Regions from separate parts of the Vibrio cidicii genome, predicted to be linked through region 3. Evidence: predicted binding sites of a transcription regulator. Region 3 holds the regulator's gene; each other region holds the start of a gene.

Region 1 (5,488 bases), 1.5 Mb from region 3:
CAGCCAGTACATGCAAGCTGCTGAGAGCCGCCAGTAGTGAAAATAGGTATTTCATCTAAAAAGTCTTAGAAAAGTATGACTTTTTAGATTGTAGCACTCAGTTTTGCCGCGAAGTAGTGAGCGAATTGTTAAAGCTGAGTCAAAACTGCACTGAGGGCGAGCTTAGACAGGCCGCTAACTGAGTTGTAATCCGGTAAACTGCAAAGGCTGACGGCACTTTGTGCAGCAATAACTGGCTTGATGACGTTGCACTTTGTTGTGGCGGCGAATTGACAGTGGGTACTCGGCGCAGGCGCAGCGATATTGAAAGGTTTTCCCTTGGACCGAATGGATATTAAAGCAATGCGTCGTTCTTGCTGGTAGATTGAAGAGACCTTTCATCATCGCTTGCCACTCTTTGCCATGAGGCTTAACGCGCCCGAACACCTGATAGGTGATGAGGTGGGCGACTTCATGCGGAATCACCTCTTGCAAAAACGCGCGAGGATTTTCGTTGAATAAGACGGGATTGAGGCGTATCTCATTCAGTTGCAAGTAAGCTTTACCTGCCGTTTTGCCTCGAACGTTAAAACTGAGTTTGGGCAGAGGGAAAGTGCGCTGAAAGCGTTGTTCGGCTAAGGCGATACAGTGGGCGAGGACTTGCGAGGATTGTTCGGCTAGTTCGTGGTGCAACATGGGCTCTTCTTCAAACGGCGAAATTTGTTTTCTTACGCATAATCAATTTATACGCATAATAAAAAGCCCCTGCATTGTAGCAGAGGCTTTCTGTTCGAGAAGAGGCTGATTATTTGATGCCAGCAAACTCACGCAGTAGTGCTGCTTTGTCGGTTGCTTCCCAAGGGAACTCTTCGCGACCGAAGTGACCATATGCAGCGGTCTTCTTGTAGATTGGCTGAAGCAGATTCAGCATCTCTTGCAGACCGTATGGACGTAGGTCGAAGAACTGGCGAACGGCTTCAATGATGATGTCGTGCGACACTTTCTCGGTACCGAACGTTTCAACCATGATAGAGGTTGGATCGGCCACACCGATTGCATAAGAAAGTTGGATTTCACAACGATCTGCCATGCCCGCTGCGACGATGTTTTTCGCTACGTAACGCGCTGCGTAAGCGGCAGAACGGTCTACTTTCGATGGATCTTTACCAGAGAAAGCACCACCACCGTGACGCGCTGCGCCGCCGTAGGTATCCACGATGATCTTACGACCCGTCAGACCGCAGTCACCCATTGGACCACCGATAACGAAACGGCCGGTTGGGTTGATGAAGTACTTGGTTTCTTTGTTTAGCCATTCTGAAGGAAGAACAGGCTTGATGATCTCTTCCATCACTGCTTCGCGCAGATCTGGTGTCGAGATAGAATCACAGTGCTGAGTAGACAGGACAACCGCATCAATACCAACAATTTTGCCTTGATCGTATTGGAAAGTAACCTGTGATTTTGCATCGGGGCGCAACCATGGCAGTGTGCCATCTTTACGTACTTTCGCTTGACGTTCCATCAAACGGTGCGCGTAGGTAATTGGTGCTGGCATCAGTACTTCGGTTTCGTTACATGCGTAACCGAACATAATGCCTTGGTCGCCCGCACCTTGCTCTTTAGGGTCGGCTTTATCAACGCCTTGGTTGATGTCAGGAGACTGTTTGCCGATGGTGTTGAGAACAGCACAAGAGTTGGCGTCGAAGCCCATGTCTGAGTGAACGTAGCCGATTTCGCGAACGGTTTCGCGCGTCAGTTCTTCGATATCAACCCAGGCAGAAGTGGTAATTTCACCACCGACCATGACCATGCCGGTTTTTACGTAAGTTTCACATGCAACACGTGCTTTCGGGTCTTGCTCAAGAATCGCATCAAGAACCGCATCAGAAATCTGGTCTGCAATTTTGTCTGGATGGCCTTCTGATACTGACTCAGAAGTGAACAGGTGCTTTGCCATGAGAGCTCCACTTTTGATTAATTTTCGCAGCTGAATACTTGCTCTCAGCTCCGGGAATGAAATACGATTTGTAGGTGTTTCTACATCTAGACGTCCATTCTAGTTTTGAATACTCGAATTACAAGTGATTTTTTAGTATGAACCAAAAGTAATCGTTTGCCTTGCTGGTGCGAAGAATTTGCTCTATTTCACTTTCAGTGAAGTAGAGCATGGTTTGTTCTGGGTTTTTCTCGGGTAAATCGTTTGCAGAGCAGAGATTGCTTTGCGAAAATAGCCAGCGCAATTTTTCTTATTACATCGCTTAATGCACTCAGGAGCAGACATGCCATCTCGTAAACATCTCGCTAATGCAATCCGCGCACTCAGCATGGACGGCGTACAAAAAGCAAACTCAGGCCACCCAGGGGCACCTATGGGTATGGCGGACATCGCTGAAGTTCTTTGGCGCGGCCACCTAAACCACAACCCATCAAACCCAGAGTGGGCTGACCGCGACCGTTTCGTGCTGTCTAACGGCCACGGCTCTATGCTGATTTACTCGCTACTGCACCTTAGCGGTTACGAGCTTTCTATCGATGATCTGAAAAACTTCCGTCAATTGCATTCTAAGACTCCGGGCCACCCAGAATACGGCTACGCGCCGGGTATCGAAACAACGACGGGCCCTCTAGGTCAAGGCATCACCAACGCGGTTGGTATGGCAATGGCTGAGAAAGCGCTCGCAGCGCAGTTCAACAAAGAAGGCCACGACATCGTTGACCACTTCACTTACGTGTTCATGGGTGATGGCTGTCTGATGGAAGGTATCTCGCACGAGGCATGTTCTCTAGCGGGTACGCTAGGCCTTGGTAAACTGATTGCATTCTGGGATGACAACGGCATCTCTATCGACGGTCACGTGGAGGGTTGGTTCTCTGACGATACGCCTAAGCGTTTTGAAGCATACGGCTGGCACGTTATCCCAGCAGTGGATGGTCACAATGCGGAAGCGATCAACGCAGCAATTATCGCTGCGAAAGCGGATCCTCGCCCAACGCTTATCTGTACTAAAACTATCATCGGTTTTGGTTCACCAAACAAATCGGGTTCACACGACTGTCACGGTGCACCACTAGGTGCGGAAGAAATTGCCGCAGCACGTGAGTTCCTAGGTTGGGAACACCCTGCATTTGAAATCCCTGCTGATGTATACGCAGAGTGGGATGCAAAAGCAGCTGGCGCTGAAAAAGAAGCCGCTTGGAACGCGAAGTTCGAAGCATACGCAGCCGAGTACCCTGAGCTTGCCGCAGAGTTCAAACGCCGCGTAAACGGTGAACTTCCTGCAGAGTGGGAAGAGAAAGCAAACCAAATCATTGCCGATCTTCAAGCCAACCCAGCAAACATTGCTTCACGTAAAGCATCGCAAAACGCGCTCGAAGCGTTTGGTAAAATGCTGCCAGAATTCATGGGCGGCTCTGCCGACCTAGCGCCTTCTAACCTCACCATGTGGTCGGGTTCTAAGTCGCTAGAAGCAAACGACTTCTCGGGTAACTACATCCACTACGGTGTGCGTGAATTTGGTATGACAGCGATCATGAACGGTATCGCGCTGCACGGCGGTTTTGTTCCTTACGGCGCAACCTTCCTGATGTTCATGGAATACGCACGTAACGCAATGCGTATGGCCGCTCTGATGAAAGTGCAAAACATCCAAGTGTACACGCACGACTCTATCGGCTTGGGTGAAGATGGCCCAACTCACCAACCGGTTGAGCAAATCGCGTCTCTGCGTCTAACGCCAAACATGAGCACATGGCGTCCATGTGACCAAGTGGAATCGGCGGTCGCATGGAAACTGGCGATTGAACGTAAAGATGGCCCATCAGCGCTGATTTTCTCTCGTCAAAACCTAGCGCAGCAATCACGCAGCGCTGAGCAAGTGGCAGACATCGCCAAAGGTGGTTACATCCTAAAAGACAGCGATGGCAAGCCAGAGCTGATCCTAATCGCGACAGGTTCTGAAGTTGAGCTAGCAGTGAAAGCCGCTGAACAACTAACCGCAGAAGGTAAGAAAGTACGCGTAGTGTCCATGCCATCAACCGATGCATTCGACAAGCAAGACGCGGCTTACCGTGAAGCAGTACTACCATCAGACGTAACAGCACGCATCGCTATCGAAGCGGGCATCGCAGATTTCTGGTACAAGTACGTTGGTTTCGACGGTCGTATCATCGGCATGACGACTTTCGGTGAATCAGCACCTGCTGACCAGTTGTTCGAAATGTTCGGTTTCACGGTAGAAAACGTGGTGAACACAGCGAAAGAATTGCTAGCGTAATTACTGGACCGTCTAAACAGTCGAACGTAAGCGACAACTGTTAAACGCTAAAGTTAGAAAGGCCATCATTGCGATGGCCTTTTTACTTTTTGTCAGTTTTTCCAACCTTGTGGAATGCTTTGGTTAATATAGTCTAAAAGTACGGATAAGCGCCTTGGTAGCCTTCCTGCGGGCGTGTAACAGTTGATGGAAATAGGCTCCGAAAGCCAACCTTCCAAGCAAGGTGTAATTCGACCTGGGTGATGCTTCTCATAGACGCTTGCGGTCCAAGTCGGCAACAATCCAATACCATGACCATTCGCGATACTGTCGATCTGCATCGCGATGTTGTCGCAGTATAAGCGACTAGCAAATGGCTCTAAGAAGAAGTCACCGTGTTGAGGGTGTGTGAGCATTAATCCGTTTTCTTGTACCGAGCCAAAATCTATCCAAGGATGTGCTTCAAGTTCTTTGGGGTGGAGGAGCGAACCGTGTTGTTCTAGATAAGCTGGAGAGGCAAAAGGTGTATAACGAAAAGAGCCTAACACCTCTTTGCGCCAATCGAGGTCTTTGCGTTCACCGAGCCAGATGAACAAGTCAGGGTCATGGTGCGCTTCAGAAAAGTCACTAATGAGTTGAACCCTAACGTCAGGATTATCGGCAAGAAAGCGGTTGAGTATGCCACCTAGCCAACTTCTCACTAATGCTGTGTGACAAATAATATGTAGTGGTCCTGAAACTTGGTTCGTTAAATCTTGCAACGCCTCATAACTTTCTTCACTTAGATCAAGAATCTGACGACTGTAGTTGGCAAAAATTTCTCCCGCTCTTGTCAGTACTAATCGGTTACCTTGTCTTGCGGTCAGTGCCTGACCGAAATCTTCTTCCAGTTGTGCTAAGCGACGACTCAGTGTTGATTTAGGTTGGTTAAGAGCCTTTGCAGCAGCTGTTAAACTTTTATGCTGATTGAGCGCATCAAAGGCTCGAATTGATGATAAATCGTGCATATTTCACCTGCTCCTTACTGCGTTATGTACGGATTCCACAAATGGGAAAGGCCGTTCCATAAGTATCACTATGCATCTCGTTCTAATTGTGAATAATTCAATTCTACAAAATGATAATCATTATCAATTATGGAGATGTAGATGTCTACTTTTAGACTGCCAGTTATTACTGCGACTGGTTTTTTAGCCTTCGTTAGTGTCCCGCATGTTTTTGCCAATGATGCGGTTTCCAAAATGGAAACTGTG
Region 2 (5,488 bases), 1.2 Mb from region 3:
GATTGAGTCCACACCAAGTTTCAAATTTAGAAGATTGATAACTCTGAGCCGCCATCGTCTTAAAGACTTGTTTAACACCTTCTTCGCCTAATCTCTGCCTAGCTTGGACAACAGCACTTGGCGCAACAAAGCGCCGTTTGTCTGGTAGGACAATATCAAGTTGGTTAGCAATATCCCAAACAGATTGTTGCCGAAAAAGACTCATTCCAACAACGGACCAAAGTACTGCTTCCAAGGGTAAACGTCTTCTTCTAACTGTTGCTACGCCAGCTTTTTCAAAACCTTGCTGGATAAGCTCTGGACTAAGAATTTCAGAGTATTTGTCAAAGTGATGGAAGGTATTGCATGAGCGAAAAGTACTCGCAAGTTGGCTCTCTAAAGACATGAAAAATCCGATATTAGTTTCCTAATATCGGATTTTGAAGCCTTTTGAGGATCGGTCAAATGATCTCAAAAACTTTTCTTAACTGATCGGCATTATGCACAACGCAACCTTTTTTCTTTTCAATGAATCACTTGCACTATTCGTCCGCTGCGTAGCCCGATGCGCCAAGCTGCAAGCCATCGAGATAGGCCGCTCCATTTTTCATTACCAAGCGTTCGTCAGCCAGCCATTTGACTACCAAAGGGTAAATATTGTGTTCCTGAGTTTGCACGCGTGCGGCGAGCGTCGCGGCATCGTCATCCGTAAACACCGGCACTTTGGCTTGTAAAATGACAGGGCCGCCATCGAGTTCTTCTGTCACAAAGTGCACGCTGGCTCCGTGTTCACTATCCCCTGCGTCAATGGCGCGTTGGTGAGTGTGTAATCCGGGGTATTTCGGCAATAACGACGGATGAATATTGATCATTTTGCCTACATAGTGGCGCACAAACTCGCCACTAAGAATACGCATGTAGCCGGCGAGGACGATGATATCTGGCTGATAAGTGTCGATTTTATCCATCAACACTTGGTCGAAATCCGCTCGATTAGCAAAAGGTTTCGGATCAACAAAATGGGTCGCCACATCAAATTGCCGCGCGCGTTCAAGGCCGTAAGCCTCTGCTTTGTTAGAAAACACCGCGCGAACTTGGGCGTTAGTGATGGAAGATTGGCAGGCTTCAAGGATCGCCTGAAGGTTGCTACCGCTACCGGAGATAAGTACCACGATATTTTTCATCTGGGTGTCAATGTCCTGGTGAGTCTGTTTATTGCGCTAAAGAGTGGCAGAATACCTAACTCTTTCAGGGTTTTTAGTGGCGTAAATAGCAGAATGAGGACATAAGTCCTCATTCTGTTTGTTTGCCGTCGGCTGAAGGATCAGTGAATCTCAACCTGCTCTTCGCCGCTTTCCGCTTTCGCGATCGCGCCGATAACCCAAGCGTTTTCACCTTCCTCTTGCAGCAGTTTCACTGCGGCTTGTGCTTGCGCTTGCGGGAGAGCGATAATCAGGCCAACACCACAGTTGAATGTGCGGTACATTTCATGTGTGTCTACATTGCCTTTCTCTTGTAGCCATTGGAAGATGACTGGCCATTGCCAGCTCTTGCCATCAATCACCGCTTTGGTACCTTCAGGCAGCACGCGCGGAATGTTTTCCCAGAAACCACCACCAGTGATGTGCGAAATTGCATGAATGTCGTGTTCAGCAATCAGTTTTAGACCTGACTTAATATAGATCTTGGTGGGTTCCAGCAGGTGTTCACCAATGGTACGTCCTGCCAGTTCTTCGTTCTTGTCTGCGCCAGACACTTCAAGAATTTTACGGATAAGTGAATAGCCATTTGAATGTGGCCCGCTTGAACCAACAGCGATCAACGAATCGCCTGCTGCGACTTTGCTGCCATCAATGATCTCTTCTTTTTCGACCACGCCAACGCAGAAACCGGCGACATCATAGTCTTCGCCTTCATACATTCCTGGCATTTCCGCGGTTTCACCACCGATCAGAGCGCAGCCAGCCTGTACGCAACCATCCGCAATGCCAGAGACCACGGCCGCAGCGGTATCTACGTCCAGCTTGCCTGTCGCGTAGTAATCAAGGAAAAACAGAGGTTCAGCTCCTTGCACAATCAGATCGTTGACGCACATCGCCACTAAGTCGATACCGATGGTGTCGTGTTTGTTCATATCCAGAGCGAGACGCAGTTTGGTTCCTACACCGTCGGTGCCCGACACCAGAACTGGCTGCTTGTATTTAGTTGGCAGTTCGCACAGTGCGCCGAATCCGCCAAGGCCGCCCATGACTTCAGGACGACGTGTGCGTTTAACCGCACCTTTAATACGTTCGACTAGGGCATTGCCTGCATCGATGTCTACACCAGCATCTTTATAGCTCAGAGAAGAGTTATTACCACTCACGGGGAAGTCCTCGTTTTAAGTTGGATATGAAAACGGCGCTATTCTACCAGTGCTCGAATATAAAGAGCAAACGTTTGCGCGAGTTTTTTTCTTGCGCTTTGTGACGAGAAATTCGTGACGAAATCGTTTATAATCGGTCAGTTTGTTTAAAATTTATCTATATTGCCGGAGATAGACATGAAAGTTGTTGAAGTAAAACATCCTCTTGTAAAACATAAGATTGGTTTGATGAGAGAAGGTGATATCAGCACTAAGCGTTTTCGCGAATTGGCAACGGAAGTTGGCAGTCTTTTAACCTACGAAGCCACTTCCGATTTTGAAACGGAAAAAGTGACTATTGAAGGTTGGAATGGCCCAGTTGCTGTCGATCAAATCAAGGGTAAAAAAGTCACGGTTGTGCCAATTTTACGTGCGGGTTTGGGAATGATGGATGGCGTTTTGGAGCACATGCCAAGCGCACGTATCAGTGTTGTGGGTATCTACCGCGATGAAGAGACACTTGAACCAATTCCATATTTCAACAAGCTTGCTTCTAATATGGAAGAGCGCATCGCTTTGGTGGTCGATCCTATGTTGGCGACTGGCGGCTCGATGATCGCAACCATCGACCTTTTGAAAGAAAAAGGGTGTCAGCAGATTAAAGTGCTGGTTCTTGTCGCGGCTCCTGAAGGTATAGCTGCACTGGAAAAATCACATCCAGATGTTGAACTGTATTGTGCGGCAATCGACGAAAAATTGAATGACAAAGGCTACATTGTCCCTGGTCTGGGTGATGCGGGTGACAAAATCTTTGGTACCAAGTAAGCCAAAGTAAAACTCGATTGCAAAGAAAAACGCCTGGCAGCAATGTCAGGCGTTTTGTTTCTCTGAAATACAAGAGGAGCTTAGCTTTTCGCGTCGGCTTCCTCTTCCATTTGCGCATTATCCACCACGTGATTCTCGCCTAGGTCTTGTGGCAGGATCAGGTTGAGTGCGATGGCAACGATACCGCAGAGGCTAACGCCTTGTAGGCTGAACTCACCAATACCAAAGGCCATGCCACCAATACCGAACACCAATGTGACGGCAACAATCACTAGGTTGCGTGATTTGTGCAGGTCAACGTGGTTTTTGATCAGCGTATTGAGACCGACAGTCGCAATTGAGCCAAACAGCAAAATCATGATGCCGCCCATCACTGGCACTGGAATGGTGAGTAGGAGAGCACCGAGTTTACCGACCAAAGCGAGAACGATGGCGGTGATTGCAGCCCAAGTCATGATGACCGGATTAAACGCTTTGGTCAGCATAACCGCGCCTGTCACTTCACTGTAGGTGGTATTTGGCGGTGCACCGACCATAGAAGCGGCGATGGTTGCAATTCCGTCACCCGCAATCGTGCGGTGTAGACCGGGTTTTTTCAGGTAATTTTTGCCCGTCACGTTGGAGATCGCCAGCATATCACCGACGTGTTCTACGGCGGGCGCGATAGCCACTGGGATCATGAACAGAATCGCGTTGATATTGAACTCTGGCGCGGTGAAGTTTGGTATAGCGAGCCAAGCCGCTTGAGCGACGGGCGTGAAATCAACCACGCCAAAACCTAAGCTGACCGCGTAGCCTGCGGCGATGCCACCACAGATAGGCAGAAGTTTCAGGAAACCTTTGGCAAACACGCTCATGGCGATGGTCACCAGCAGAGAAATGGAAGAGATCCACAGCGCGGCATTGCCATCGACCAGTTGTACTGCGCCATCGCCGGTTTTACCGAGAGCCATATTAACGGCAACTGGGGCCAGGCCGAGACCGATAACAATGATCACCGGACCTACCACCACAGGTGGCAGCAGTTTGTGAATGAACTCCACGCCACGGATCTTGATAAAAGCGCCAAGAATGATGTAAACAAATCCCGCCGCCATCAGGCCACCCATGGTTGCCCCGATCCCCCAAGTTTGGATACCGAACATGATGGGAGCGATAAAAGCGAAAGAAGAGGCAAGGAAAATAGGCACGCTTTGGCGGGTGATCAGTTGGAATAGTAATGTGCCGACACCTGCACCAAACAGAGCGACGTTCGGGTCAAGTCCGGTCAGCAAAGGCACAAGCACCAAGGCACCAAAGGCGACAAACAACATTTGCGCGCCCTGTATCGCGTTTTTCATAAAGGTTCCCTATTAACAAATATGCAGATAAATTCGCGGGATTCTATCACTTTGCAAACGATTGCTAACTAGTTTTGATCAATTTTTTCCAATAATGGTGCTGTTTGCTGAGATCTTATGCAACCGTGTGGCGATTTTTCATTAAACAAAGAAATAGAGCCAATCTCTGCGGTTTTCTTGCTCATGGTTTGATAGTTGCTTATCATCTTACTTCCCACGCAGTAAGTTAGGAAAAGTATGCGCTATTTAGCTTTATTGATGATCGGCTGGTTGGCTTTGCCGGTCTACGCGTTGACCCAGGTTGATATTTATCGTGCTGAAGTGGCTATTGATGCTGAAAAAAGCAATGGTGAAGAGCTGGCTCGTCAGCAAGCGATGCAGCAAGTGATTGTTAGGGCGTCGGGCTCGGTCGATTCGGTGAACAACCCGGTGGTGAGTAAAGCGCTGCAAGCAAGCGCACGTTATATTTCCCAGCTTAGCTACGGTAAGCTTGGTGAGCAGACGTCAGTGAAGCTGCTCTTTAATAGCGCGCAGATCCGTGCCTTACTGACTCAGGCGCAATTGCCTTTTTGGTCGGAAAATCGCAATAACTTGTTGGTTTGGTTGGTGGAAGAGCAAAATTATGACCGCGCGATCGTCTGGGAGCACTCCGGCGGCAGTGTCGTTGATGGGCTAAAATCTGCGGCTCGCGAGCGCGGTTTGCCACTCACTATGCCGATCGGTGATTTTGATGATATTACGGGCATTGCCATTTCCGATCTGTGGGGCGGCTTTGTGCAACCTATCAGTCGTGCCAGTCAACGCTATCCGGTTGATGGCGTGTTGGTGATTCGCGCGCAAGGCAATCAGTTACGCTGGAGCTTATACGATCAACCGCCAGAAGTGATGGAGACGGCAAACCAAGTGCCGATGACAGGTTCGGCAAACGGTGAGGATGCGAGTGCAACTCTAATCAATACCATTGCGGACTTTTATGCCAAGCGTAGTGCTGTACTGGTAT
Region 3 (5,488 bases):
TAAACTGCTTGACCGTCAAGATGCTCAACTTGAACTGGCCGCAGACTTTTGCGACCTTTTTCTGAAAAGCGCAAAACATGGCGCTTTGCCTTACGCTTCTATCTATCTCGATCAATCCGGGTTACTCAACGCTGAACCTGCCAGAATAATGGAAAAACTGATGACAGATCACGGCGTAAAAGTGAGCGAAAATATCAATGAACCTGCGGATCACCTCGCTATTCAACTGGACTTTTTAGGCCATCTAATTATCCGCTCGAATGAGCTGGAACAAGAGCGCCATATGGAAACCGCACTTGCCGAGCAGCAGCAGTTTATTGAAAGCATGCTGCTTTCTTGGCTGCCGCAATTTTACCAGCAGTGTATTCAACACGACCAATTTGGCTTCTATGCCAGTGTCGCAAAACTATTAATTGCATTTTGTAAACTGGACAGTGACTATTTACTTAGATAATAATTACAGGCTTATCAATAGAGCAATCACTCGAGTGAAGCTTAACCAATAAAGTGTGAACACGGATACAATATTCGCGTGCTGAGCTGGTTGCCTGCTGACGTATCTCGATATAAAATTGAGACCGCAAACGATAAAATATGAATTTAATGCAAACCGCTGAAAAACAGCGGTTTTTGTGTTTTTTTAGCTAAGCTGCTGCTTTTCTTGGGTCTCTTTCCATGTTCAAGACCGATGCAAAGAAAGGTAGCAAGAGCGTTACCCGGCCAACTATTCCCGCGGTAACCTTGGACAGGACAAGACTATGGCCACAATTAAAGATGTCGCACGTTTAGCCGGCGTATCAACCACGACCGTTTCACACGTGATCAACAAAACCCGCTTTGTTGCAGAAGCAACTCAAGAAAAAGTAATGAAAGCGGTGGATGAGCTCAACTACGCGCCCAGCGCCGTCGCACGCAGTTTGAAATGCAATACAACTCGCACCATTGGCATGCTGGTTACTCAGTCAACTAACCTCTTTTTCTCTGAAGTGATTGATGGCGTAGAAAGCTACTGCTACCGCCAAGGTTATACCTTGATTCTATGTAATACCGGTGGCATCTATGAAAAGCAGCGCGACTATATCCGTATGCTGGCAGAAAAGCGCGTCGACGGTATCTTGGTGATGTGTTCAGATCTGACCGAAGAACTGCGTGAAATGCTCGATAGACACGCCGATATTCCAAAAGTAATCATGGACTGGGGTCCAATTAGCTCACAAGCCGACAAGATCATCGATAACTCGGAAGAAGGTGGCTATCTCGCAACCAAGTACCTGATTGATAACGGTCACAGCAAGATTGCCTGCTTGAGCGGTCATTTTGAAAAAGCGGCGTGTCAGGAGCGAATTCTTGGCTTTAAACGCGCAATGGCAGAAGCGAACCTAGCGGTCAACGAAGATTGGATCTTAGAAGGTAATTTTGAATGTGACACTGCAGTACTGGTCGCCGATAAGATTGCCTCTTGGGACGATCGCCCAACCGCGATTTTCTGCTTTAACGACACTATGGCACTTGGTCTAATGAGCCGTTTACAACAACTCGACATTCGTATTCCCGACGACATATCAGTGATCGGTTACGACAACATAGAACTGGCCGAGTACTTTTCTCCACCGCTTACCACGATTCACCAGCCAAAGCGCCGTGTGGGTAAAAATGCATTTGAAATTCTCCTAGAACGCATTAAAGACAAGGAGCACGATAAACGCATTTTTGAGATGCATCCAGAAATCGTTATCCGCGACACAGTTAAAAAACTGAACTGAGAATGTTAAAAAACAGACGCCATTTCGGCGTCTGTTTTTTGTGTCAAAACAAAATCATTATTGTGACAAATAACCAGATACTGTCGCACACGAGTTTTTCCTCATTTCCCGCAAACTATTACCTGAACCAAGATCACACTTTCAATCCTAAAATGTGATGTTAGTCCAATAGAAATCGTATCCTTTAGCTGTCACGCACAGGGCAAACCATCTGAAAGGGTGGGACGCAAAGCCTCCGGCCTAAACCAAATACTGTTTTGGTAGGTAGCGGGGTTCCCGATGGCAAAAATGCATTACATTAAGTTGACTCTCTAATGACATCTTGTATGCATTGGTTTGCTAATCTCTCGGACCTGATTTATGGGTGGCGTAATTGTAATTACACCGAGATAACACATCATGGATAAACCGATACTCAAAGATTCGATGAAGCTTTTTGAGCAACTTGGTGCGATAAAATCTCGCTCTATGTTTGGCGGATTCGGCCTTTTTGCAGATGAGACCATGTTTGCATTGGTCGTCAAAGATCAGCTCCATATTCGCGCGGATCAAAATACAACCTCATTGTTCGAAAAACAGGGCCTTAGGCCTTATGTTTACAAAAAACGTGGCTTCCCTGTTGTTACCAAATACTACGCGGTAACCGATTCACTTTGGGACAACAAGACGGCATTGATGAGCGTCGCAAGACAAGCTTTGGACAGCGCCCGAAAAGAAAAAGAGCTTCAAGCTGTTGCCAAACCCGATCGTCTGAAAGATTTACCAAATCTAAGGCTGGCAACTGAGCGTATGCTGAAAAAAGCAGGTATTGAAACGGTTGAGCAGTTGGAAATTCAAGGCTCTGTTGGTGCTTATGAAGCGATCAAAAACACGCACAGTGGAAGTGTTAGCCTTGAACTATTGTGGGCGTTAGAAGGCGCTATCAATGGGACACACTGGAGCGTCATTCCTCAAAAGCGCCGAGATGAGCTAGTCAACAAGCTTTCCTCTTAAGCTTGAGTAAGTTTCTGAAAGCCACTTTCACAATGAAGTGGCTTTTTCTTTACTCGGCGTATTCAACGCTGTGCTTAGTTTTTTCGCTTTGTATGAAATTTTTTTGTGCTTTTTCCTGTCTTAGATTAAAGAATTTAACTTGGAAAATACGATGAACAAAAAACTGCTTTTTGGCCTTCTTTTAGTCAGTGTGATGGCTATTTTACTCTATCACTTTGCGCCCTACCTCACTTTAGAAAATGCCAAAGCTCAACAGCAATTACTTAGCAACTTTATCAGCCAACATTGGCTAACGGCCGCAATCACTTATTTTTTTCTATACGTTGCTCTGACTGCTTTTTCCATCCCCGGAGCCACTGTCGTTACCTTACTCGGTGCTGCTTTGTTCGGATTTTGGTTTAGTTTGTTGCTCGTCTCTTTCGCCAGTACCGTTGGGGCTACATTGGCATTTTTAAGCAGTCGATATTTGCTAAGAGAGTGGGTGCAAAAGAAATTTTCTGATAAGTTACAGGCCATTAATCAAGGTGTTGAGCGAGATGGTTCTTTCTATCTGCTATCACTTCGACTAATCCCCGTGTTTCCTTTTTTTCTAATCAACCTTCTGATGGGGCTCAGTAAAATGCCTGCCAGTCGCTTTTACTTAACCAGTCAAATTGGCATGCTACCCGGCACGGTTGTCTATCTAAACGCCGGAACACAAATCGCCGAGATCGATTCACTCTCCGGGATCGTTTCACCTGCCGTTTTGCTGTCGTTTCTATTACTTGGGCTTTTTCCTATGGTAGTGAAATGGTTGATGAACAAATATCGCCCTCAGTCTACTGTAGAGAGTGAACGGTAAAAGATGCGTGTATTTACTGCCAATTCTCCTGTTGAGGCACATATCGTCTGTCAACTATTGAGAAGTGAGAATATCGAGTGTGAGATACGGGGAGAGAATCTGTTCGGTTTAAAAGGTGAGCTACCTGCGACCAGTGAAAGCGACCCCTATATATGGATACATGAACCTCAGCAATACCAGGCAGCAATGAAAATCGTTAGCCAGTACTTGCACCAATCCTGCGTTTCTACTTATTGGTGCTGTTCAAATTGCGGTGAGGAAAATGAGGGGCAATTTGCTCTCTGCTGGTGTTGTGGCGAACCCGACACCAGCAGTTAAACACAGATTAAATTGGAATTTGTCTGCGAATAAAATTGATTGAATAGCGATTAAACTCTTCGGGGCGTTCGACATTGCAAACATGTCCACAGTCGCGGATCTCCAACAGTTCGCTCTGTTTATGAACTGCGACCATCTCTTTTACTGGCTTGATAAACATGTAATCCTTGTCGCCCATCAAATAGAGCGTCGGGATAGGCAGCTCTCTTTCTTTAAAGTAGCGCATCAGTGGGTTAACTTCTGCCGCTAGGATAAACCAGCGCTTGAACTCCTTTTGGCACAATTTTTTGGCCTCACGGATAAACAGGTGCCGAGATTCTTGTTGATTCCTTTGCGGCATCACGATATAGGCAAACAGTTTGTATAGCCACATGTAAGGAAGAATGTGTTTACCCACATTACCAAGTGACACCAAAAACTGCGAACGAGCGTCTAAGCGAGTAATCGCGCCACCAAGTACCATCGATTTCACACGTTCACTTGCCATCTCTGCAAGATTTCTAACAATAATGGTGCCAAGCGACATACCGACAAAATGAGCTGAGTGGATTTTCAGATGATCAAGCACCTGAAGGATATCGTGCGTCACCGCTTTAAACGTGTAGCGGCTACTCATCAGATTTTTAAACAACTGATTCGATTTTCCGTGTCCTCTTAAATCCACCAATAACAGATTGAAGTGTTGTTTATACGCTTTTATCTGTTTAAACCATATTGAGGAGCTACCTCCCGCACCATGGACAAAAACCACCCACTCCTGGCTGGTTGGATGTAAATAGGTTTTATGAAACAGTAACGTTTGAGGCATGGATTATACCGCTCATTCACTCTTAGCTAACTATAGGGCGGAAATCCTACCATAGAAAGGCTCAATAGCGATTTGCGTTGGAATAAAAAAAGCAAAAAGGCACGTAAAAGCGTGCCTTTTACTCAATTTCTGACTTTGTTAACCAATTCTTAGCGCCGCTTTATAAAGGCTTAAGTATTGCTGAGCAGCCTTACTCCAGCAAAAATCTTGCTGCATCGCTTGCAACTGTACCCGGCGGACTTCCGCTAGATTTTGTGCATAGAGAAGTAAAGCGCGCTGCATACTGATCAACAGAGCTTGAGGGGTTGGATCTTGGAAAACAATTCCAGTTGCCTCGGCAGGATTTGCGTCGTAATCATTCACACTGTCCTTCAAACCACCCACACCACGAACGATTGGCAAGGTGCCATAGGCCATGCTGTAGATCTGATTTAAACCACATGGTTCAAACTCAGAAGGCATCAGAAAGAAATCGGCAGCCGCTTCGACCAAGTGTGCAAGTTGATTATCGTATGCTTCGACAAAGACAAGCTTATCAGCAAAACGGGCAGCTACATCTCTGAGTTCCATCGCCAGTAGTGGATCGCCAGTACCGACAATCACCAATTGAGCTTCATGCTTTAAAAACTCACTCAGGATCGGCAACAGATAGTGTACCCCTTTTTGATGGGTCAGCCGGCACACCATACCAAACATCGCGACGTCTTTGACGGGAAGCCCGACTTGTTGTTGCAGTGCCGCTTTACAGTCGCGTTTGCCTTGCTC
Region 4 (5,488 bases), 870 kb from region 3:
GCAACTGAGTCGCCACATGGTCAATGTGATTACAACGCGCCCCGGTCGATGACAAAATCGTGGTATCTGAAATCGGCGAGCAGTGATCACCAAAGACCGAACCAGCCAAGACTGAACTCAACATTGGCAACATCAACGCGATGTCGGTCGCACCAGCCATATCACCTGCGATTGGCAACATAATGCCAAACGTGCCCCAAGAGGTGCCCGTTGAAAACGCCATCAAACCGGATAGTAGGAACAGAATCACAGGTAACCAATGGGAATCAATATTGCCTTGTGCCATCGTCGACAAGTACGATCCTGTCTTCATGTCGCCAATCACGGAACCGATCGTCCAGGCAAATACAAGAATCAAAATCGCGCCAAACATTGATTTCGCACCAATCCACAAGGTGCGAGCAATTTCGACCAATGCAAGGCCCTGTTTTAGCACGGTGAACAGCGCAACGGCTAGACCGACTAAACCACCGTAAATCAGCGAAGTGCCAACATTCGTATTTTCAAATGCTCCCAGAAGATTAAACACTTTTCCATCGGCAGCCAGCGCTTGTGCTCCGGTGTAAAGCATCGAAGCAACAGTGGCAATAATCAGAGCAACGATTGGCAAAACGAGATCGGATACTTTTCCTTTTTCGCTTTCTCGGATATCCAGCTCTTCGTCGATTTCATGGGCTTCTTTAAGATCGGTTTCCGAGTCATTGTCGAATCCACGTCCTTGCGAAGCGGCAATTTCATGCTCGCGCATTTTGCCAATATCAAGGCCAAACCAAGCCACAGCAAATACCATCAGCAGGGCAAAGATTGCGTAAAAATTCATTGGAACCAAACGCAGGTATGCCCCTAACGCTGAATATTCAGTGATGCCATGTGAAACCAAAATGCCGCCGATGATGGTCATGATGTACGCACCCCAGCTTGACGCTGGCATCACAACACACATCGGCGCAGCAGTAGAGTCGAGAATGTAAGCCAGCTTGGCGCGAGAAACGTAGAATCGATCGGTAACAGGGCGAGAAATTGCACCTACAGCTAGGCTGTTAAAATAGTCATCAACAAAAATGAATACGCCTAAAAATGCCGCAAGCAGTTTAGAACCGCGCTTACTTTTTACTCGCGATTGTGCCCATTCGGCAAACGCACGAGTACCGCCGGAAAGAGTAAGTAACGCGGTAGTCATACCGAGTAGCAAAAGAAAACCCACAATACTCATATTCCAAGTATTGAGGCCGCCATCTTCAACGAAAACAGCGGATACTTTTTCACCAACATAAGTGGCTGCGTTGATTACAGAGTAACTGTTGAGCAAAATAGCTCCGAGAATGATACCAACACCCAGAGAAACCAGCACCTTACGGGTCAATATCGCTAGAGTAAGCGCCACTATTGGCGGTAGTAGAGAAATCGGAGATGTAGAAAAATCTATTAAATTCATGATCTTCAAAAACCAGTTTTTGGTTAGAGATCTACTGCAGAACAAACCGTCAGAAATATTTCTGATGTTTTTGTTGAACTAAGCGACAGGGAAGTGAACACTTCACCCAACCCTACAGTAGCGCTCCATAGTTTATAGATAAAAGACTATGGCAGTGTTGTTCCTATTCGAATACAACACCAGCAAGCCGCTTTGATATGCAACTTACTTCGGCAACTTACACCTTTCACTATTATTCATTGGCATCACCCCAATAATAGTTACTCTTTGTCGTTGCGCCTCTACGGCGATAACTTATTTTTGACCATTTATTGTTTATAAAAACAACAAACCCACCAAGTTACCGCATCAGGTAGGCGTCATTGTACTCATCCTCATAGGCTTTGCAATACATCTGTCTAAAAACATCACCGAATAAAACAAAGAAAAATGGGCACGATATGTATCCAGTTGCGTCAGTATGTATAAACGGAGGTGTCATTTTTATCACGCTCAGATATGAATGATAGATGTGAATTACACTTAATGCATAACATTTGTCACAAAAACTTGCGCAGCTAGCAGGAGTCTATAGATAAGGCATCGAATATAAAGTTAGTAACGATTAAACAATAAAAAAAACGCTATAAATATTGCTTATATCGTGTTTAGCGTTAATATTAGCATCGTAAAGAATTTAATCTTATTCGTTTTATCTGAACCTCGATATTATTATTGCGATGTCGACTTACTTAACATAGGAAAGGTTATGTCGGAACTAACAAAGACTCTACTTAATATTCGCAGCCTACGTGCTTACGCAAGAGAACTCACTCTAGAGCAACTAGAAGAAGCATTGGACAAACTGTCAACCGTCGTTGCTGAGCGTCAAGAAGCAGAAGCGGAAGAGCGTGCGGCAAAAGCTGAACAAGAAGCAAGACTGGCTGCAATTGCAGAGCAGATTGCAAAAGACGGCATTGACGTTGATGCGCTAATCAGCGCGCTTTCTGGCGAAACCAAAAGCAAGAGCAAAGGTAAAAGTAAACGTGCTCCACGTCCTGCCAAATACAAATATGTTGATGTAAACGGCGAAGAAAAGACTTGGACAGGCCAAGGTCGTACTCCATCAGCAATTCAAGCGCAGCTAGATGCAGGTAAATCTCTAGAAGACTTCGAAATCTAGTCTTTGCATTATATAAAAAAGGCTCCTTACGGAGCCTTTTTATTTTCTATTTAACGTTCCCAATACGCCTCTTCTAAGCTATCTTCCCGTTCTGGTAAGCCACGGGACAAACGCGGTGAGTGCTGAGCAAGAACTTCGTAACTGGCGCGATTTGCATACTTACACACTTGAGAAAAAGATGAATAAGTGAGAAATTCGTGCACATGCTTGCTTGAGTTGGGCACATTCTCTTTATGATATTTATTCGCCGACATATCGTGCAACACCGCAGAAAGCGCCGCATCGCCCGCACCATTGGTATTTTTAATTTTCTCAGGGCCACCCATATATGGTGAAATATGTGAATAAACTTTAATGGGATTTTCACATGAGGCTTTTCGAGTCGGGCGACTAAATTCATAGCGATTAAATTCTGCAATGCAGCCTGGCAAAAGAGGCAATGATGTTTCACGCTTAGCGCTCTCTTCGGTGTAACCCGCCATAAATAATCCAAGTGGTCCAGCAGTACACAATACCAAGTCAGCCCAATCGAGAGTTTTATCTGAAGCAGCAAGCGGATCGCTTTCACCGGTTAATGCCTCAGCTTCATCTTCATTCATCGCAACGACCGTAACATGATCATGAATAAATGCTTGCCAAAACTGCGGATCGTCCTGAATAACAAACTTAGTACCAAGGGTTAGTACAACAGGCACATTATATTTTTTCGCGTACTCGATCGCTTTCATTGTGGCTTGCGGCATGGGATCGCCTTCTTTACAACGAATCAAATAAGCCGTCAAAACCAAAGCAGAGGCTTTTTTAAAAATCTTTTCAGGGATACTTTGCGGCTTCAATTGGTTCATTTGGCCTTCGCTGATCGCGAATGTTCGTTCACCATCTTCGGTAATTAGCGCAAAACAGCGGCCTATTGCTCCATCAACACCTTGCAAGTAATTGAGATCCATACGGCTGGATGTATTACATAAATAACGATAACCGTAGCTGCCAATTTTAATATCTTGGCTCATGACACCGAGTAGCGTTGAGCGATCATCGGCCAATACAGAGTAGTTGTGCAATGTATTTCCTATCGTCCCACCCGCATATTCGTTGGTAATCAAATTCTCTTGTTTTAATTGCTGATAAAGTGCTTCTGCTGTTTGGTCATCAATAACTAATGAGTGACCTTTACTCAGACCGTATTTCTCAATCACCTCTGACGTCACTTTCGCTTCAATATCCACCAAAGTTTGGTCAATACCGATAACATGTGTACGCGTCATTCGTTTGCTTTCCTGCGCTTGGCTCACCAGCGGATCGCGGGCATGTACAGGAAAATAATGCTTTGATTTGCGTTGTCCGGGAAATTTCATAGTGTTCGTCTGAGTAAGGGGTTAAAAAAGAGAGCGGATTCTAACCTGCTGCCTAACCAGCGGCAATAAAGGCAATTATAGCAAACGTTTGCCCCGCTCTTTTTCTTTTGCGTGCGATTATTCTCCTTCCATAAAGCCGAGGTCAGGTAGCTGATCAAGGTGCTCGGCGTAACGTTTGAGATTGAATTTTCCTTCATTTCGCATCACATCAAAAATCTCTATTGAAACAGCACATGCCATCATCGCAATGGCTTCCTCACGCGAATGACAAGTCATCATTAAACGCATCAAAGTTTCTTTCACTTTAATTGGATTGCCATCTTCAAGTTGATTTTCGATGACTTCAATCAATTCTGCTTCTTCTATAAACTGGTTTTCGTTACTCATAAACTTTGTTCCGATTTGAAATTTGGCCCACTATGCCACAGTTCGCTTTTCTCTACGCACTCTATTATCGATGGCACAACTATTTTGCGGAAAAATTCGGCAAAACGATTTGTGATTGCCGTCGCGGATCTGTTGCCGCTGTATGCTTTCTGTTAGAATCTGCGTCCAGTTAATTGAAGTGGTGTTAAGTAATGTCTGATAACAGCCAAAAGAAGGTCATCGTTGGCATGTCCGGCGGTGTAGATTCATCGGTTTCTGCCTATCTCCTCAAGCAACAAGGCTATCAAGTCGAAGGCCTGTTTATGAAGAACTGGGAAGAAGATGATAACTCTGAGTATTGTACCGCAGCCGAAGATTTAGCGGACGCTCAAGCTGTTTGCGATAAACTTGGCATTCACCTGCATACGATTAATTTTGCCGCAGAATATTGGGACAATGTGTTCGAATATTTCCTTGCCGAGTACAAAGCAGGTCGAACGCCAAACCCAGACATTCTTTGTAACAAAGAAATTAAGTTCAAAGCCTTCCTTGAGTTTGCCGATGAAGTTCTTGAGGCAGACTACATTGCGATGGGTCACTACGTTCGTCGTACCTTCCCCGCTAACGGTGAAAAGCCGCAAATGCTGCGTGGTTTGGATGGCAATAAAGACCAAAGCTACTTTCTGTATACTTTGAGCCACGACCAAGTGGCGCGTAGCCTTTTCCCTGTCGGTGAGCTGGAAAAACCCGAAGTACGCCGCATCGCTGAAGAACAAGGTTTGATCACCGCGAAGAAAAAAGACTCGACCGGTATCTGCTTTATCGGCGAACGCAAATTCACCGATTTTCTTAGCCGCTATTTGCCTGCTCAACCGGGCAACATTGAAACCCCAGAGGGTGAAATTGTTGGTCAGCACCAAGGTCTGATGTATCACACCTTAGGTCAACGTAAAGGCCTGCACATTGGTGGCCGCAAAGGCGGTGGCGGTAATGAAGAGCCTTGGTTTGTGGCCGAAAAAGATCTCAAACGCAATGTGCTCATCGCCGTACAGGGGCAAGAGCATCCGCTACTGAAATCTGAAGGCTTAGTCGCCTCTCAACTGCACTGGGTGGATCGTGAGCCAATTCGCGAAGTGATGAAATGCAGCGTAAAAACTCGTTATCGCCAGC

Evidence for each region. The regulator PurR, encoded in region 3, represses purine synthesis genes. The targets are predictions, from matches to a motif close to TNANGNAAACGTTTNCNTNA.
Region 1: a site for PurR is predicted at 2,084-2,103, ahead of metK (methionine adenosyltransferase). Genes of this name have one in related genera too.
Region 2: a site for PurR is predicted at 2,407-2,426, ahead of purM (phosphoribosylformylglycinamidine cyclo-ligase). Genes of this name have one in related genera too.
Region 4: a site for PurR is predicted at 4,029-4,048, ahead of EWA64_RS03335 (inosine/guanosine kinase). Genes of this name have one in related genera too.

Annotation. Positions count from the first base shown of each region.
Region 1 is NZ_CP035921.1:1,191,284-1,196,771, reverse strand. It holds gene endA (deoxyribonuclease I) at 1-55, opposite strand, end outside; gene EWA64_RS06400 (SprT family zinc-dependent metalloprotease) at 175-675, opposite strand; gene metK (methionine adenosyltransferase) at 785-1,939, opposite strand; gene tkt (transketolase) at 2,262-4,256, shown strand; gene EWA64_RS06385 (LysR family transcriptional regulator) at 4,349-5,242, opposite strand; gene EWA64_RS06380 (ligand-gated channel protein) at 5,384-5,488, shown strand, end outside.
Region 2 is NZ_CP035921.1:824,190-829,677, reverse strand. It holds gene EWA64_RS04780 (IS4 family transposase) at 1-385, opposite strand, end outside; gene purN (phosphoribosylglycinamide formyltransferase) at 522-1,163, opposite strand; gene purM (phosphoribosylformylglycinamidine cyclo-ligase) at 1,304-2,344, opposite strand; gene upp (uracil phosphoribosyltransferase) at 2,522-3,148, shown strand; gene EWA64_RS04760 (uracil-xanthine permease family protein) at 3,229-4,488, opposite strand; gene EWA64_RS04755 (DUF2066 domain-containing protein) at 4,726-5,488, shown strand, end outside.
Region 3 is NZ_CP035921.1:2,869,912-2,875,399, reverse strand. It holds gene torD (molecular chaperone TorD) at 1-454, shown strand, start outside; gene purR (HTH-type transcriptional repressor PurR) at 759-1,763, shown strand; cyclic di-GMP riboswitch class I at 1,955-2,044, shown strand; gene EWA64_RS14130 (TfoX/Sxy family DNA transformation protein) at 2,163-2,756, shown strand; gene EWA64_RS14125 (TVP38/TMEM64 family protein) at 2,908-3,597, shown strand; gene EWA64_RS14120 (putative signal transducing protein) at 3,601-3,915, shown strand; gene EWA64_RS14115 (alpha/beta fold hydrolase) at 3,923-4,723, opposite strand; gene glgA (glycogen synthase GlgA) at 4,862-5,488, opposite strand, start outside.
Region 4 is NZ_CP035921.1:509,049-514,536, forward strand. It holds gene EWA64_RS03325 (Na+/H+ antiporter NhaC family protein) at 1-1,435, opposite strand, end outside; lysine riboswitch at 1,546-1,727, opposite strand; gene EWA64_RS03330 (H-NS histone family protein) at 2,184-2,597, shown strand; gene EWA64_RS03335 (inosine/guanosine kinase) at 2,648-3,952, opposite strand; gene EWA64_RS03340 (hypothetical protein) at 4,070-4,339, opposite strand; gene mnmA (tRNA 2-thiouridine(34) synthase MnmA) at 4,531-5,488, shown strand, end outside.